One region of the Cellulomonas sp. NPDC055163 genome, then DNA from elsewhere that is predicted to be linked to it. Evidence: riboswitches for the same ligand, from Rfam matches in the RefSeq annotation. Region 1 holds a riboswitch; each other region holds the start of a gene.
What was found. A riboswitch is a leader RNA that binds a small molecule or an ion and turns the genes downstream of it on or off. The one in region 1 is predicted to bind S-adenosylmethionine.

Region 1 (5,641 bases):
GCTCGCGCGGGAGTTCACCACGCTGCTCGACGTCCGCGCCGGCCACGAGGCGCGCCTCGCCCACCAGGCGACGCACGACCGCCTCACCGGGCTGCCCAACAAGGAGCTGCTGCGCGAGCGGCTCGCCCGGGCGCTCGACGGCACGAGCGGCGCCCGCGTCTCGGTGCTGTGCGTCGGCCTCAACCGCTTCCAGACGATCAGCGACAGCCTCGGGCACGACGGCGCCGACCGGGTGCTCGTCGAGGCCTCGGCGCGCCTGAGCTCGGCGCTGCGGCCCGGGGACCTGCTCGTGCGCGAGGGCGGGCACGACTTCATGGTGCTGGGCCGCGACCTGACCGTGGACGGCGCGGTCGTGCTCGCGCAGCGGCTGCTCGCGGCGCTCGCCGAGCCGGTCGACGTCGGGAGCGCGGGCATCGTGCTGACCGCGGCGATCGGGATCGCGCCGCAGGACCACGACTCGGCGCCCGAGCGGCTGCTGCGCGAGGCCGACACGGCGATGGGCCGCGCGCGCGAGCTCGGCATCGACTGGGCGGTGTTCGACGCGTCGATGCAGCGGCGCGCGACGCGCTACCTCGAGACCGAGCAGGCGCTGCGCCGCGCGCTCGCCGACGGCGAGCTCGTCGTGTTCTACCAGCCCCTCGTCGAGGTCGCGTCGGGCCGGATCACCGGCGCGGAGGCGCTCGTGCGCTGGCTGCACCCGACGCGTGGGCTCGTCGCGCCGCTCGAGTTCGTGCCGGTCGCCGAGGAGACGGGCCTGATCTCGGCGGTCGGCGAGGTCGTGCTGCGCACCGCGTGCGACCAGGCCGCCCGGTGGTGCGTCGACGGGCACCCGCTGCGGATCTCGATCAACGTCTCCGGCGCCCAGCTCCAGGACGGCGCGTTCGTGCCGCTCGTCGCCGACGTGCTGCGCGAGACGGGGCTGCCCGCCGAGCGGCTGTGCCTCGAGGTCACCGAGTCGACGCTCGTCCGCTGGGCGACGCACGGGCGCGAGAGCCTCGACCGGCTCCGCGCCACCGGGGTGCAGCTCTCGGTCGACGACTTCGGGACGGGCTACTCGTCGCTGTCCTACCTGCAGGACCTGCCGATGTCCGAGCTCAAGATCGACCGCTCCTTCGTCGCCCGACTCGCGCGCGACGCCCGCGACCTGCACCTCGTCGAGGCCGTGCTCGGCATGGCGCGGGCGCTCGGGCTCGGTGTGGTCGCCGAGGGCGTCGAGTCGCCGGACCAGCACGCGATCCTGCGCCGGCTGGGCTGCGACCGGGCGCAGGGGTTCCACTTCGCGCCGCCGCAGACGGCCGCCGCGTTCGGCCGGCTGCTGCGCGAACGGGACAGCCGGCCGGACCTGGAGCCGACGCGCGCGTGAGCCGGCCCCGGTCCCGTCAGTCGACCACCGGGCGTCGGTCGGTCGCCGGGCGTCAGTCGATCGCCGAGCGTCAGTCGATCACCGGGCGTCGGTCGATCACCGGGCGTCAGTCGATCGCCGGGCCGCACGCCGCCGCCGTCGCCGCGAGGCCGTCGAGGCCGTGCAGCGGGATGAGCGGGCGGGTGTCCTGCGCGACGACCCAGCAGCCGTCCTGCACCGCGTAGCGCGCGCCCGGACCCTCGGCGAGGAACGCCGCGACACCGGCGACGAGCCGGTCCACGGCCTCCGAGGGCGTGCCGACCCCGACGGACGCGCGGATGGCGCCGTCCGTGGCGCCGAGGTGCCGGAGCAGCGGGTGCGCGCAGAACCGCCCGTCGCGCACGCCGATCCCGTGCTCGGCGGCGAGGTAGGCGGCGACGAGGCCCGGGTCGTGCTCGCCGACCGTGAAGGTCACGACCCCGACGGGCTCGCCGGAGTCGGGCCAGATCCGCACGACCCGCACGCCGTCGAGCGCCGCGAGGCCGTCGACGAGGCGCGAGCGCAGCGCGGCCTCGTGCGCCTCGAGCGCCCCGGCGGGCAGGTCGGCGAGCACCTCGCAGGCCTCGGCGAGCGCGATCGCGCCGACGACGTTCGGGGACCCGGCCTCGTGGCGGGCGGGCGCGGGCTGCCAGATCGTCCGGTCGGCGCGCACGTCGCGCACCGCGCCGCCGCCCGCGAGGTACGGCTCGCCCGCGTCGAGCCAGTCGCGCCGGCCCACGAGCGCCCCCGCACCGAACGGCGCGTACGTCTTGTGCCCCGAGAACGCGACGTAGTCGACCCCGGTCGCGGCGAGGTCGAAGCCGCGGTGCGGGACGAGCTGCGCGCCGTCGACCACGACGCGTGCGCCCGCGGCGTGGGCGAGCCGCACGACCTCGTCGAGCGGCAGCGCCTCGCCCGTGACGTTCGACGCCCCGGTGACCGCGACGAGCGCGTGCGGGTGCGCGGCGAGCTCGCGGGCCAGCACCTCGAGGGTCTCGGCGACGGTGCCGGCGATCGGCACGACCGTGGACGCGCGGTCCGGGCCCTGACCCCACGGCAGCAGGTTGGCGTGGTGCTCGACGTCCAGCACGAGCACCCGGCCGGGGGTCCCGTCGGCGCCGGCGGGGACGACGCCCGCGAGCAGGTTGAGCGCGTCGGTCGTGTTCCGGGTGATGATCGCGACGTCGTCCGCGCGGGCGCCGACGAACCGGGCGATCGTCTGGCGGGACGCCTCGTAGAGCGCGGTGGAGACCTGCGAGAGGTAGCCCGCGCCGCGGTGCACGGACGCGTAGAGCGGCAGGACCTCGGTGACGCGCGCCGCGACGGCCTCGAGCGCGGGGGCGCTCGCCGCGTAGTCGAGGTTGGCGTAGGTGCGGCTCGTGCCGTCGAGCAGCGGCACCTGCGTCGCGCCGCCGACGACGGGCAGGAGCCCGTCCAGGGGCGCGCGTGTCGTCGCACAGGTGGTGGCCTCGGTGATCACGGACATGGTGCTCCTCGACAGGTCGGTGGGGACCCGTGAGGAGGACCCCGCGCTTGCCGTCCGCCGATCGGCGGCACGGCCAGGTCGTCACCCGGGGCACCCCACCGCGGAGGAGGGTTGCCGGCCAGCAAGCCGGGGCTTCGTGCTGGCACTCATGACCTGGGTCGAGAATCCCCGGGGAGGACTGCCGGTGTCAACGGGTGGGCATTGCGTCTCGCATGCCGGACAGCCTGGGGTCGAGGCTTGGACGGCAGCCGCACGTGAGCCTACGATCACCGTCACCATCCAGAGCGGCCGAGAGATCTGGCTCGACGACGCCGCAGCAACCCGCAGGCACCACGTGCCTGGAGCAGGGTGCTACCGCCAGGACCGATGGAGGCGACATGAGCGACGCACCCGACCCGACGACCGGGACCGGCGGCACCGGCGAGCCCGGGCCCAGCACCCCCGAGCCCGAGCGCCTGCGCTACCGGCTCCTGACCGGGCCCGACGACCGCAGCTTCTGCGAGCGCGTCAGCGCCGCGCTCGACGAGGGCTACGTGCTGCACGGGGGCCCCGCCGCGACGTTCGACGGCACCCGGGTGGTCGTCGCGCAGGCGGTCGTCCTGCCCGACGCGACCCCGGCGACCGGCGCGTTCCCCACGCCGCGCGCCCAGGTGCTCCCCGCATGAGCACCGGCGGCTACGCGGGTGACCTGACCCCGCAGCAGGCGTGGGACCTGCTGGAGCACGACGAGCGCGCGCTGCTCGTCGACGTCCGCACCGACGGCGAGTGGACGGCGATCGGCGTCCCCGACACGTCCACCACCGGGCGCCCCGCGGCGTTCGTGCAGTGGGTCGACGGCACCGGCCGGCCCAACCCGGCGTTCGTCGACGAGCTGCGCACGAGCGGCCTCGAACCCGGCGACGAGCGGCCCGTCGTCTTCCTGTGCCGCTCGGGCGTCCGGTCGGTCGGCGCCGCGAAGCTCGCCACCGCCGCGGGCCTCGGCCCCGCGTACAACGTGCTCGACGGGTTCGAGGGCGGCGTCGGCCCGGACGGGCAGCGCGGGGCGACCGGCTGGCGCGCGGCCGGGCTCCCCTGGCGGCAGCGGTGAGCGCCCGCCGCACGCCCGGACCGTTCGACTGGGACGACCGCTCGGTCGACCGCAGCACCCTGCGCCCCGACACGCTCGCGGTGCGCGGCGGGCTCGTGCGCACCGAGTTCGGCGAGACGTCGGAGGCGCTGTTCCTGACCCAGGGGTACGTGTACGGGTCGGCCGGCGAGGCCGAGTCGGCGTTCGCCGGCGACGTCGACCGGTTCCTGTACTCGCGCTACTCCAACCCGACGGTCTCGACGTTCGAGGAGCGGCTGCGCCTGCTCGACGGGGCCGAGGCGGCGTACGCCACCGCGACCGGCATGTCCGCGGTGTTCACGGCCCTCGCCGCGCTCGTGAGCACCGGCTCGCGCGTCGTCGCGTCGCGGGCCCTCTTCGGGTCGACCGTGGTGATCCTCGACGACATCCTGGCGCGGTGGGGCGTCACCACCGACTACGTCGACGGGCACGTGCTCGCCCAGTGGGAGGAGGCGCTCGCGACCCCGACCGACGTCGTGTTCTTCGAGACGCCGTCCAACCCCATGCAGGACCTCGTCGACATCGCCGCGGTGAGCCGCCTCGCGCACGACGCGGGCGCCGTCGTGGTCGTCGACAACGTCTTCGCGACGCCCGTCCTGTCACGGCCGCTCGAGCACGGCGCCGACGTGCTCGTCTACTCCGCGACCAAGCACATCGACGGCCAGGGCCGGGTGCTCGGCGGGGCGATCCTCGGCTCCGAGGAGTACGTGCACGGCCCCGTGCAGACGCTCATCCGCAACACGGGCCCGTCGCTCAGCCCGTTCAACGCATGGGTCCTGCTCAAGGGCCTCGAGACGCTGTCGCTGCGCGTGCGCCACCAGACGGCGTCGGCGCTGCGCGTCGCGACGTGGCTCGAGCAGCACCCCGGCGTCGCGTCCGTGCGCTACCCGTACCTGCCCTCGCACCCGCAGCACGAGCTCGCGCTGCGCCAGCAGAGCGGCGGCGGGACCGTGGTGACGCTCGACCTGGCCGTCCCCGAGGGCGCGTCCGTCGACGACTCCAAGAAGGTCACGTTCGGCGTGCTCGACGCGCTGCGGATCGTCGACATCTCGAACAACCTCGGCGACGCCAAGTCGATCGCGACGCACCCCGCGACGACGACGCACCGCAAGCTCGGTGCTGAGGGCCGCGCGAAGGTCGGGATCGGCGAGGCGACCGTGCGGCTGTCGGTCGGGCTCGAGGACGTCGAGGACCTGGTCGAGGACCTCGCGCAGGCGCTGGAGCCGCTCGCGGGCTGACCCGTCCGCTCCGCTCCTCGGCGAGCCGTGGGTCGGCGTGGACGAGCCGTGGGTCTCCTGGGCGAGCCGTGGGGCGGCCTGGCGTCCGCGTCCGGACGCCGGGCCGACCGGGCACGAGGCCGACCGGACGCGAGCGCCGCGCACGCAGGTCCCCGTCCGGCCCTGCGTCGTCCGCAGCGCGCCGGCCGGGCGGCGGCGTGAGCGTCAGGCGACCGGCGCGAGGGCGCGCAGGTGGTCCACGCCCGGCCCGTCCGCGAGCGGCACGAGCACGACGCCGTCCGCGCCGACCTGCCGGGCGAGGTCCACGGCCGTCCCGACGACCGCCTCCGCCGGTGCGACGACGCGCGTGGCCGAGGGCGCCCACGTAAGACCGGCGAGCGCGTCGAGGTGCTCGAGGTAGGAGCGCTTGCGACGCGCGACGGCGGCGTCCG
Region 2 (5,641 bases), on a different contig from region 1:
TCGACCAGCCGTGCGCCGCGGCACGGGCGCGCCACTCGGCCACGACGGGACGCGGGTCCTTGACGTGCCGCACCCGTCCCCGGGTGACGCCGTCGGCCTGCACGTCCGGCTCGACGTCCGGGAGCGGGCCCTCCGGGTCGTACGCGGTGAGGTCGGTGCCCCACACCTGCTCGAGGAAGGCGATCGCCGTCGGGCCCGGGACCTGCTGCAGCCGGATCTCGCGCGCCCGCTCCTGCGCCTCGGCGTCGGTGCCGCCGAGCACGACCGTCGTCGCGGGCAGGATCTTGAGCGAGCCCGCGGGCCGTCCGGCGTCCGCGAGCCGTGCGGCGACGTCGCGGTAGAACGCCTGACCGGCGTCGAACGTCGAGTGCATCGAGAAGATGACGTCCGCCGTACGGGCCGCGAAGTCCCGGCCCTCCGCGGAGTCGCCCGCCTGGAACAGCACCGGGTGGCCCTGCGGGCCGCGCGGCGTCGTGAACTCCCCGCGCACGTCGAAGTGCCGGCCGTGGTGCTCGACGGGCCGCACAGCGCCGGGCCGCAGGAACACCCCCGCCTCGGCGTCCGCGACCACGGCGTCGTCGTCCCACGAGTCCCACAGGGCGCGCGCGACCTCGACGAGCTCCGCCGCGCGCTCGTAGCGCTCGGCGTACGGGAGGAAGCCCCCGCGCCGGAAGTTCGCGCCCGTGAACGCGTCCGGAGAGGTCACGAGGTTCCACGCCGCACGCCCGCCCGAGAGGACGTCGAGCGTCGCGAACTGCCGCGCGATCTCCCAGGGCTCGTTGAACGTCGTGCTGATCGTCCCGGCGAGCCCGAGCCGCTCCGTGACCGCCGCGAGCGCCGCGAGGACCGGCAGCGTGTCGGGCCGCCCGACGACGTCGAGGTCGTGGATCAGCCCCTTGTGCTCGCGCAGGCGCAGGCCCTCGGCGAGGAAGAAGAAGTCGAGCTTCGCCGCCTCGGCGCGGCGCGCGAGGTGCTCGAACGACGCGAAGTCGATCTGGCTGCCCGAGCGCGGGTCGGTCCAGACGGTCGTGCTGTTGACGCCCGGGAAGTGGACGCCGAGGTGGATCTGCTTGCGCGGCCGGTTCGTCATCGCGGTCACGCGATCGCGGCGGAGTAGCGGCTGGCGGGCCGGCGCAGGTTGAGCGTGTCGCGGAACGTCGCACCCGGGTACGCGGAGCGGAACAGCCCGCCGGCGCGCAGCCGCGGCACGACCTCGTCGACGATCTGCGCGACGTCGGTGTGCAGCGACGCGGGGCGCAGCGTGAACCCGTCGGCGGCGCCCGTCTCGGTCCAGTCCTGGACGAGCTGGGCGAGCCCGCGCGCCGTGCCGACGTGCGCGAACGATCCGGTCTCCCAGCGCGTGCCCTCGAGCGACTGGAGCAGGTCGAGGCGTGCCTGGGCGCTCGCCTCGTCGGGGCCGAGGACCACGAGCGCGTCGACCAGCACGCGCAGCGACCCGGGGTCGCGCCCGGCGTCGGCGGCGGCCGCACGGACCTCGGCCCGGCGGGCTGCCGCGTCGGACTGGCTCGTGGCGCGGATGCGCACGACGTCCGCGTGCCGGGCAGCGAGCGCGAGCGACGCGGTCGACTGTGCACGCACCACCACCGGCGGCTGACCCTGCGGCGAGCGCGGCGTGATCGACGGGCCCTTGACGGCGAAGTGGATGCCGTCGTGGTCGACGTAGTGCAGCTTCGCGCGGTCCACGAACCGGTGGGTCGCGACGTCCCGGATCTCGGCGTCGTCCTCCCAGCTGTCCCAGAGCCGGCGCACGACCTCGACGGCCTCGTCGGCCTCCGCGACGGCGTCGGGCTCGCTCTGCGCGGGCTTGCGGCCGAACGCGGCGGCGACCTCGTCGGTCGTGGACCAGCCGACCTGCCACCCGGCGCGGCCGTGGCTGGCGTGGTCGACCGTCTGGATCGCCTTCGAGACGTGGAACGGCTCGGTGTGCGTCGTGTCGACCGCCGCGACGAGCCCGATCCCCCGCGAGCGGGGCGCCAGCCGGGCGGCGACGAGGACCGCGTCGAGCCGTCCGCGCAGGGTCGTCTCCCGGCTCGGCTGGAGCGCGAAGGAGTCGTCGAGCAGGACGAAGTCGAGCGCTCCGCGCTGCGCCGTCTCGACGAGCTCGACGAGCCGCTCGGCGTCGAACAGGCGGCGGGCCTCGGAGCCGACGGTCCGCCAGGCGGCGGGGTGCGCTCCGGCGTCGGACAGGTCGAGCCCCAGGTGCACGGGCGGGTTCGCGGTCGGGTCGGGGCGGGTCATGGGCGTTCCGTTCTGCGGGTACGGGTGCGCCGGGCGGTGCGCCGTGGTGGCGCGCGGGAGCCCGTGGCGTGCGGGTCGACCGCTGAGCACGCGCGGGGCGCGCGGCGGCACGTCGCGACGGGCAGCGAGGTGCCCCGGGACGTGTCAGCGGGAAGGGTGCGGGCGGTCAGTGCCGCCCGGTCACGAGGAGGTCGTGCTCAGGCGAGCGCGCTGCGACAGCAGGTGAGCGCGCGGCTGCCACCCGGCGGACAACAGGACGTGCGCGGTCGCGCGTCCGGTCCGGCGGCGGTGGGTCGCCCGCTCATCTCGTCGTCTCCTTCATCCGGTCGGCCCGTGCCGACCCGGTGGCGCATCGTTGTCGAGAGCGCTGCCGCCCGCGACCAGGTCCTCACCCGGGGCACCCCGCCGTGCGGAGGGTTGCCGTCCAGCCAGCCGGGGCTACGCGCTGGAGCTCGTGACCTACCCCGGCCCAGGGACCGTGGTGCGGGGAACCTAGCACCATCACGTGAGCGGTCAACGGTTTCGCGGAAATGCTCAGATGCTGGACGTCGTGTCCACGGCCGGCGGCCCCGGGTCGTCGGCACGACGGAGTGACCCCGGGCGCGGCGTCGCGCCCGGGGTCGGGAGGAGGTGCACGGCGGGACCGGCCGCCCGGCGGGGTCAGCCCTGGAGGTCGGCCCGGAGCTCGGGCAGGAGCGGGCTGCGCACGGAGGCGGCCCCCGTGGACGTGACCGGGAACGAGCCGTACACGGCCGTCACGTCGACCAGGAGGTGCACGGTGGTCGTCGCGAAGAGGCGGACCGTGGGACGGCCCTGGAACAGGCCGACGGCCGTGACGGCGAAGTTGGCGACGTCCTGGTTCGCGCCGTAGTTGATCGACGACGTCCCGGGCCGGTCGACGCCGTACGGCCACATGATGACGTGGCCCGGTGCGGCGCCCTGGGTCACGGTCAGGTTGAGGAACACGCTCGCGACGTCGAGGTCGCCCGTGGCGGTGTGCAGCGCGAGGTCGATCGTCGAGCCCCCGACGATGCGGCCCGCGGCGTCGAGCGCGCCCGGCGTGCGCCCGACGATCGACGCGCGCCCCTCCGCCGAGCGGGTGTCCAGCACGCGCGTCGGCGCGGGCGCGTAGATCATCGGCAGGTACGAGACGAGGTCCTGCAGGTCGAGGTTCGTCACGAGGTAGCCCCGCTCGACGCCCGTGCCGTCGCGGTCCAGCCCGATGAGCGGACCCGCGGCGGTGTTCTTGATCTCGCCGACCTGCGGTGTCCACCCGGCCGGGTCGGACGGCTCGAGCCGGAGCTGCGCGCCCGTCGGGTTGGCGAGCGACAGGGCCGGTGCCGTGCTCGTCGCGGTCAGGCGCGTCCCCGCCGTGCCGGCGTCGGTCGCCCGCCCGGCGAGCAGCGGGTCCCCCGCAGCGGCGGACGCGGAGGTCGAGCCGATCGCGGTCGCAGCGGCGGCCCCGGCGACGGCCATGCCGCCCATCCGGAGCAGCCGACGGCGCGAGACCTCCGGCGGGGTGACGTCGTGCGCCGCCGTGCCCTGCGCGGTGGTGTCGTCGGTGCTCATCTGCGTCCCTCTCTCCGGGCGAGCCGGCACGCCCGCGCACCCCCGTGCGCCACGCGCGTCGCCGTCCGGTCAGGACCGGCGGGATCGCGGGTGGTCGGCGTTCACCGTCACGCTGCTCACCCCTTCATCGGCGCGTGCGGGTGAATCTTGAGCCGTCCGCGGGTCCGACTCCGGGGACGGCGCGCCTCACCGGTCGCCGGGCACCGACTCCCCCGGCGCGACGGGCACGGGCTCGCCGTCGAGGATCATGCGGCCCGCGCGCGCCTTGGTCTCGAGCGACTCGCTCCGCCACAGCGCGTTGAGCGCCTCCACGTCCTCGGGCGTGTAGCCGGCGTCCCAGAACGCCGCCCGCGCCCGGTCCTCCTCCGACGCCGCGGGGTCGAGCGGCTCGCTCTCCGGGTCCGGGTCCGGGTCCGCGGTCCGGGTGCCCTCGGGGACCGGGGGGACGAGGCCGTCGAGGAGCATCTGCCCCGCGCGCGCCTTGGTCTCCGTGGCGTCGGTGCTCCACAGCCCGGCGAGCGCCTCGACGTCCTCCGGCGTGTAGCCCGCGCCCCAGAACGCGTCGTACTGCTCGCGCGTGTACCCCGCCGGCATGGCCGACCACTCGAGGCCGACGGCCTGCGCGACATTCTCGACCGCGCGCGCGACGTCCGAGTAGGGGTCCGCGGCGGCTGCCGCACCCGCGCCGGCGACCGCGAGCGCGGACGTGACGACCCCCGCGACGACGACGCGACCGCCGCGCCGCCGGAACTCGGTGAGCGACGTCGGCTCGCCAGCCCCGGCGCGGTCGGCCGTGGCGAGCGCGGCCTCGAGGCGCGCGGCCACGACGGCCGGGTCGGGTGCGCCGGACGCCCGCGCGGCGAGGGCCCGGGCCAGGCGTGCGGTGAGCTCGTCGTCGGTCGGGGGGCGCCCGGGGTCACCGGGCGGACGGCCCCGGCCGGGGTCGTCGGTGGCTCGGACGTGCTCGCTCATCGCGTCTCCGGTCGGGTCGTGGGTTCGGTGCGGCGCAGGGTCGCCAGGGCGCGCGAGGCGTGCGAGCGGACGGTCGCCCCGGACGTGCCGAGGACCCCCGCGATCTCGAGGTCGTCGAGACCCTCGTAGTAGCGCAGCACGAGCACCGTGCGCTGGCGCGGGGGCAGGGCCTCGAGCCGGCGCCACATCGCGTCGTCCTCGACGACGTGGTGCGCGTGGTCGCCCTCGGGGTCGAGGTGCGCGGCGAGAACCTCGTCGGCCGCCGGCCGGATCGTCCGCACGTGCCAGCGCCGCCGCCAGGACAGGTGCTCGTTCGTGACCATGCGCCGGAGGTACAGGTCGGGACGCTCCATGAGGGCGATCCGCGTCCAGCGGACGTGCGCGCGCAGGAGCACCTCCTGGACGAGGTCCGCGGCGGTGTGCCCGTCGCCCGTGAGGACCGTCGCGTACCGGAGCAGGCCCGGCAGGTGGGCGCGCACGACGTCGTCGAGCGCGCTCGCGGGACGCGCGGGTCCGAGGTCGGGGCGCGCCGGGTGGGCGGGACCGGCCGGAGGTGCGGGCCGCGTCCCCGGTCCGGGCGCGACGGTGGGCACGGCGCCGCTGTCGGGTGCGACGACCCGGAGCCACGTGCTCATCGGTGGACCCCCAGGAGGTCGTCGAGCGCCGCGGCCGGGTCGTCCACGGCCCGCTCCCCCGGCCGGGGCAGCGGGCGGTCGTCGAGGCACCGGGCCAGCAGGGCCTCGACGAGCGCCGCGCGCCGGGCGATCGCGCGGCCGTCGAGCTCGCCGGGCAGGAGGCGGACCTCCAGGGTGTCGCGCTGCGGGCGGTCGGTCACGAGCTG
Region 3 (5,641 bases), on a different contig from region 1:
GTCGAGTTCCTCGGCATCGCCACGACCAGCGACGCCTCCGAGGCCGCCGCGCGCACGACCGCACCGTTCGACACCGGCTACCTCGAGCGCCTCGTGCGCGCGCACGAGGACAACGGCTGGACCCGGGTGCTGTTCGCCTACGGGTCGAGCGGTCCGGAGCCTGCCGCGCTCGCCGCGTACGTCGCGGCGCGCACCGAGTCGATCGAGCTGCTGCTCGCGCACCGCCCGAACGTCTCCTACCCGACGTACGCCGCCAAGTCCTTCGCGACGCTCGACCAGCTCTCGCGCGGCCGGTTCTCGGTGCACTTCATCACCGGCGGCTCGGACCACGAGCAGCAGCGCGAGGGCGACACGCTCACGAAGGACGAGCGGTACGCCCGCACCCGCGAGTACATCCAGGTCGTGAAGCGGGCGTGGGCGAGCCGCGAGCCGTTCGACCACGACGGCGAGTTCTACGCGTTCCGCGACTTCACGCTCGACGTCACCCCGTTCGAGGGCCGCACGCCCACGGTCTCGTTCGGCGGCTCGTCCGACGCGGCCTACCGGGTCGGTGCCGCGGAGGCGGACATCTTCGCGGTCTGGGGCGAGCCGCTCGACCGCACCGCCGAGCAGATCGAGCGCATCCACCGCGAGGCCGCCGCCGCGGGCCGCGCGACGCCGCCGCGCATCCACGCGGCCTTCCGGCCGATCATCGCACCGACCGAGGAGCGGGCGTGGGAGAAGGCCGAGCAGATCCTCGGCCGCATCGAGGCGCGCCTCGGCAGCGGCGGTCTGCCCGGCCGGCGGACCCCCGGCGCCGCGCCCGAGAACGCCGGGTCGCAGCGGCTCCTCGAGATCGCCGCGCAGGGCGACCGGTTCGACACCGCCCTGTGGACGGCGACCGCGCGGGTCACCGGGGGTGCGGGCAACTCCAACGCTCTCGTCGGGACACCCGAGACGGTCGCGCAGGCGCTGCTCGCCTACTACGACCTGGGCGTGCGCGTGATCTCGGCCCGCGGCTACGACCTGCTGGACGACGCCGCCGACTTCGGCAGGCACGTCATCCCGCTCGTGCGGGAGGGGGTCGCCGCCCGGGACGCCGCCGCCGCGACCTCCCCGGACGCGCGGGCGCCCGAGGACGGCGACCCCGCCGGCCGCACCGACGCGTCCGACGACGGCGTGCTCGCGTCGGCGACCCGCTGACCCGGCCACCGCGAAGGAACCCCCGTGCGCTTCCAGCTGCTCGACATCGTCTTCAACCCTCCGCACCCCGTGACCGGCGAGGCGGTGCCGCCCGCGGACCGCCTGGCGCGCGTCGTCGAGACCGCGGTGCTCGCCGAGGAGGTCGGGCTCGACTCGTTCGCCGTGGGCGAACGGCACGCCGGCGACGTGCTCTCCTCGGCGCCGACCGTGATCCTCGGCGCGATCGCCGCCCGGACGTCGCGGATCCTGCTGAGCACCGGCGTCACCGTGCTCTCGCTCCTCGACCCCGTTCGCGTCGCGGAAGATCTCGCGACGGTCGACCAGCTGAGCCGGGGGCGGCTCGAGATCGTCATCGGCAAGGGCAACGAGACGCTCCAGTACCCGCTGCTCGGCCTCGACATCACGAAGCAGTACGAGTACCTCGAGGAGAACTACGAGCTCCTGCGCCTGCTGCTGAGCCAGGAGGAGGTCAGCTGGTCGGGGCGCCACCGGCCTGACCTCGAGCGCGCCACGACGCTGCCCCGGCCGTTCGCGGGGCCGTTCCGGATCTGGCACGGCTCGGCGACGTCGCAGTTCGCGGTCGACCTCGCGGCACGGTGGGGCGACCCGGTCGTGAGCGCGAACGCCCTCCAGCCACGCGAGAACTACGGCGTGCTCATCGACCGGTACCGCGCGCAGTACGAGGCGCACGGGCACGACCCGGCCCACGCGTACGTCGGGTCGGGCTCGGGCGGGCTGTTCCTCGCGGACACGACCGAGCAGGCGATCGAGCAGTTCCGCCCGATCTACGAGGGCATGGTCGCGCGCGCCGACCTGCGCCGGCACGAGCCGGGGGCCGTCGGGAAGGTCACGAGCTTCCGCACGATCGAGGAGGCCGTCGAGCGGGGACCGGCCCTCGTCGGGTCCCCCGAGCGCGTCGTCGAGAAGATCCTCGACTACCACGCGAGCTTCCGGCACGACCTGCAGTCGGTGTCGATCAACCACCTCCTGGAGCCGCACCACCAGGAGGACGTGCTGCGGCGGTTCGCCGAGGAGGTGGTCCCGGTCGTGCAGGCCGAGGTGTCGAGCGACCTGTGGACCGAGCGCGACGACCGGCGCGCGGCGGGGTTCACCGCCGTGACCCGCACGCCTGTCGGGGCCGCCTGAGCCGGCGACCGGCACGTCGACGACGCCGGGTGCCGTGCGCAGGCCGCACCCGGCGTCGCCATGACCTCTGCGCGAGGGCCGGTTCGTCCCGCGCGGCCGCGCATCGGCCCCACCACGGTCCCGGACCGGGACGGTGGCGGGGCGGTGCGCGGGTCAGATGGCGGTGTGGTCCCCGAGCCGGTGGTAGGCGCGGTCGTGGTAGACGAGCGCCGACGCGCCGGCGTCCGTCCCGTGCTCGAGCGCCCGCAGCGCGACGAGGTAGCTGTCGCCGACCGGGGTGCGCTGGAGCACACGGCCGCGGACCCAGGAGACCGCACCGTCGATCACCGGCTCGCCGGTCGCGAGCGCACGCCAGCCGTCGCCGGCGAACCGGTCGACGCCGCTCGTCGCGAACCGCGCGGACACGTGGTCCTGCGCGTCCGAGAGGAAGCTCACGGCGACGGTCGTCGCGTCGCGCAGGGCGGGCCACGACGACGACGTCGACGCGAGGGAGAACGCGAGCAGGGGCGGTGCCGCGGACACCGAGATCACCGACGTGGCAGTGAAGCCCACGGGGCCGGCGGGGCCCTGGAAGGCGATGACCGCGACGCCGGCGGGGTGCCGGCGGAACACGGCCTTGTACTGCTCGGGCGAGAGCTGCGGCTCGTCCTGCTGCACGAGCAGGCGCTCGAGCTGGTCGAGCGACCGCGCGGTCACGGGGCGACCGCCACGTGTGCGCGGTCGGCCGGTGGGGTCGGGGAAGTCGGGCACATCGGGAGCTCCTCGGTCGGTGGATCACGCTTGCTCTCCTCCCGCGGGGGAGAGCCAGGTCTGTCCCGGGGCACCCCGCCGTGACTGGGGGTTGCCGACCAGCGAGCCGGGCCTGCGTGCTGGTGCTCGTGACCTCGGCGGAGGTATAGCAACCCGTGCTGCGAAGGCCAGCGCATCGTGCCGAACTTCTCACTTCGTGAGACGAGCCGGACGGCGCGCCGACGCAACGCGCGATCCGGTCCGTCACTCATCTCACAGTGCGAGAAGATCCCGTCGAAGTGGTGGCCTGAGGCGCACGGCCTGGTACTCCTCTCCCCGGTCATGAGATCCGGTTCACGAGCCCTGGCTTGCCGGACAGCAACCCTCCGTGCGGCGGGGTGCTCCAGGTGACGACCCGGCGCCGGTCCCTCCGGCGCAAGCACGGTCCTCGGCCTCGGCCGGGCACGAGCGGGAGGCGTGGCATGCAGGTGCTGCACGACGCGACGCGTCGCCCCGCCGTCCGCCCTACCGCCTGTTGTCGCTGACGTCCTGACGTCGGCGCGCGACCCGCGCGCCCCGCGCAGCCCGTGCGCACCCCGGCCCGGCCGTCCCCTCCTGCACCCCCAGGGAGCTCCCCATGTCCTCGCGTCCTGCCCACCCGCGCCCCGCCTCGGGTGCCCGCGCACCCGGCGTCACACGGTGACGCGGTACCTCGCCGCGCGCGTCGCGCAGGCGCTGGGCGTGCTCTGGGCCGCCTACACCGTGTCGTTCCTCGTGCTCTTCGCGCTGCCGGGCGACCCCGTCTCGGCACTCGTCGGCGGCGACAGCTCCGACGTCACGCCCGAGCAGCTCGACGCGGTGCGCGCCGAGTACGGGTTCGACCGCCCGCTGCCCGCGCAGTACGTGCAGCGTCTCGGTCAGGTGCTGACCGGCGACCTCGGGCGCTCGGTCGCGACCGGCCGCCCCGTCACCGAGCTGCTCGGCGAGGCCGTCGGGCCGACCGTCCAGATCGCCGCCGCGGGGCTCCTCGTCGCCCTCGTCCTGGGCGGCGGGCTGGCGCTCGCCGCGCACGCGACCCGCCACCGCGCGCTCTCCGGCCTGCTGCTCTCGCTCCCGCCGCTCGGCGTCGCGGTGCCGTCGTTCTGGTTCGGGCTCGCGCTCGTCCAGGTCTTCTCGTTCACGTTCCCGCTCTTCCCGGCCGTGGGGCAGAAGGGCCCCGCCTCGCTCGTGCTGCCGGCACTGACGCTCGCGCTCCCGACCGGCGCCGTCGTCGCGCAGGTCCTGTCCGCGAGCCTGCGGCGGACGCTGCGCGAGCCGTTCGTCGACACCGCGTGGGCCAAGGGCGCCGGACCGGCGCGCGTGCACCTCGGCCACGTGCTGCGCAACGCCGCGCTGCCGGCGCTCACCATGACCGGTCTCGTCGTCGGCGGGCTGCTCTCGGGCGCCGTGGTGACCGAGACCGTGTTCTCCCGCGCCGGGCTCGGCAGGCTCACCGCGACGTCCGTCGGTGCGCAGGACCTGCCCGTCGTGCAGGGTGTCGTGCTGCTCGCCGCGGTGGTGTTCGTCGCCGTCAACCTCGCCGTCGACCTCGTGCACCCCGTCCTCGACCCCCGGCTGCGCACGACCGCCCGCCGCGGGGCCCGGGTGCCGGCCCCCGACCGACCGGCCGAGCTCCTCTCCGCCGCACCCGCAGGAGCGTGACCGACATGACCTGGACCGAGACTCGACCGGCGGGGGCGACCGCCGCCGTGGACCCGACGGCCGCCGCGCGCGCGGCGGACCCGGACCCGCGCGACTCGACGGCGCAGGGCCCGACGGCGCCCGACCCGGCGGCGCCCGGCCCGACGGCGCCCGGCCCGGCGGCGCCCGCGACCACCGGGGCCGACGGCGTCGAGGCCACGCCGGCCCGCCGACCATCGCGCACCCTCGTCGCGTCCGTCCGCGCCGCCGCGCTCGCACCCGTGCGCCGTCCGGGCCTCGCGCTCGCGGTGCTCTGGCTCGTCGTCCTCGTGGTCGCCGCGTTCGCCCCCGCGGTGCTCGCACCCGGGGACCCGCTCGACGGCGTCCCGGCCGAGAAGCTCACCGGACCGTCCGCGGCGCACTGGTTCGGCACCGACCAGGTCGGCCGCGACCTGCTCACGCGCGTCGTGCACGGTACCGGGCTGACGCTGCGCGGGGCGGTCGTCGCCGTGGCGCTCGCGCTCGTGCTGGGCTCGGTGCTCGGGCTCGTCGCGGGGACCGCCGGGCGCGTCGTCGACGACCTGCTCATGCGCGGCGTCGACGTCCTGCTCGCGATCCCGAGCCTGCTGCTGTCGCTCTCGGTGGTCGCGGCGCTCGGGTTCGGGACGGTCAACGTCGCGGTCGCCGTCGGGCTCGCGAGCGTCGCGTCGATCGCCCGGGTCATGCGCTCCGAGGTGCTGCGGGTGCGCGGCTCGGCGTACGTCGAGGCGGCGTACTCCTACGGCGCCCGCCCCGCCGGGGTGCTGCTGCGGCACGTGCTGCCGAACGCGTCGGGGCCGGTGGCGGCGCTCGCGGCGCTCGAGCTCGGGGGAGCGGTGCTCGCGATCTCCGCGCTGAGCTTCCT

Region 2: it holds a riboswitch for S-adenosylmethionine, as region 1 does, so the genes downstream of both, ACWFNE_RS07475 (LLM class flavin-dependent oxidoreductase) here and ACWFNE_RS14360 (DUF1737 domain-containing protein) in region 1, are expected to answer to the same signal.
Region 3: it holds a riboswitch for S-adenosylmethionine, as region 1 does, so the genes downstream of both, ACWFNE_RS07530 (flavin reductase family protein) here and ACWFNE_RS14360 (DUF1737 domain-containing protein) in region 1, are expected to answer to the same signal.

The regions. Positions count from the first base shown of each region.
Region 1 is NZ_JBSGSU010000006.1:388,898-394,538, reverse strand. Features, by position in the region: gene ACWFNE_RS14370 (putative bifunctional diguanylate cyclase/phosphodiesterase) at 1-1,363, shown strand, start outside; gene ACWFNE_RS14365 (aminotransferase class V-fold PLP-dependent enzyme) at 1,470-2,867, opposite strand; SAM riboswitch class IV at 2,906-3,021, opposite strand; SAM riboswitch class I at 3,140-3,240, shown strand; gene ACWFNE_RS14360 (DUF1737 domain-containing protein) at 3,245-3,532, shown strand; gene ACWFNE_RS14355 (rhodanese-like domain-containing protein) at 3,529-3,954, shown strand; gene ACWFNE_RS14350 (O-succinylhomoserine sulfhydrylase) at 3,951-5,210, shown strand; gene ACWFNE_RS14345 (hypothetical protein) at 5,415-5,641, opposite strand, start outside.
Region 2 is NZ_JBSGSU010000003.1:273,380-279,020, reverse strand. Features, by position in the region: gene ACWFNE_RS07480 (NtaA/DmoA family FMN-dependent monooxygenase) at 1-1,090, opposite strand, end outside; gene ACWFNE_RS07475 (LLM class flavin-dependent oxidoreductase) at 1,096-2,259, opposite strand; SAM riboswitch class IV at 2,606-2,719, opposite strand; gene ACWFNE_RS07470 (hypothetical protein) at 2,920-3,828, opposite strand; gene ACWFNE_RS07465 (hypothetical protein) at 4,015-4,800, opposite strand; gene ACWFNE_RS07460 (RNA polymerase sigma factor) at 4,797-5,435, opposite strand; gene ACWFNE_RS07455 (amidoligase family protein) at 5,432-5,641, opposite strand, start outside.
Region 3 is NZ_JBSGSU010000003.1:286,704-292,344, forward strand. Features, by position in the region: gene ACWFNE_RS07520 (LLM class flavin-dependent oxidoreductase) at 1-1,182, shown strand, start outside; gene ACWFNE_RS07525 (LLM class flavin-dependent oxidoreductase) at 1,207-2,328, shown strand; gene ACWFNE_RS07530 (flavin reductase family protein) at 2,482-3,024, opposite strand; SAM riboswitch class IV at 3,100-3,212, opposite strand; SAM riboswitch class IV at 3,396-3,505, shown strand; gene ACWFNE_RS07535 (ABC transporter permease) at 3,757-4,758, shown strand; gene ACWFNE_RS07540 (ABC transporter permease) at 4,764-5,641, shown strand, end outside.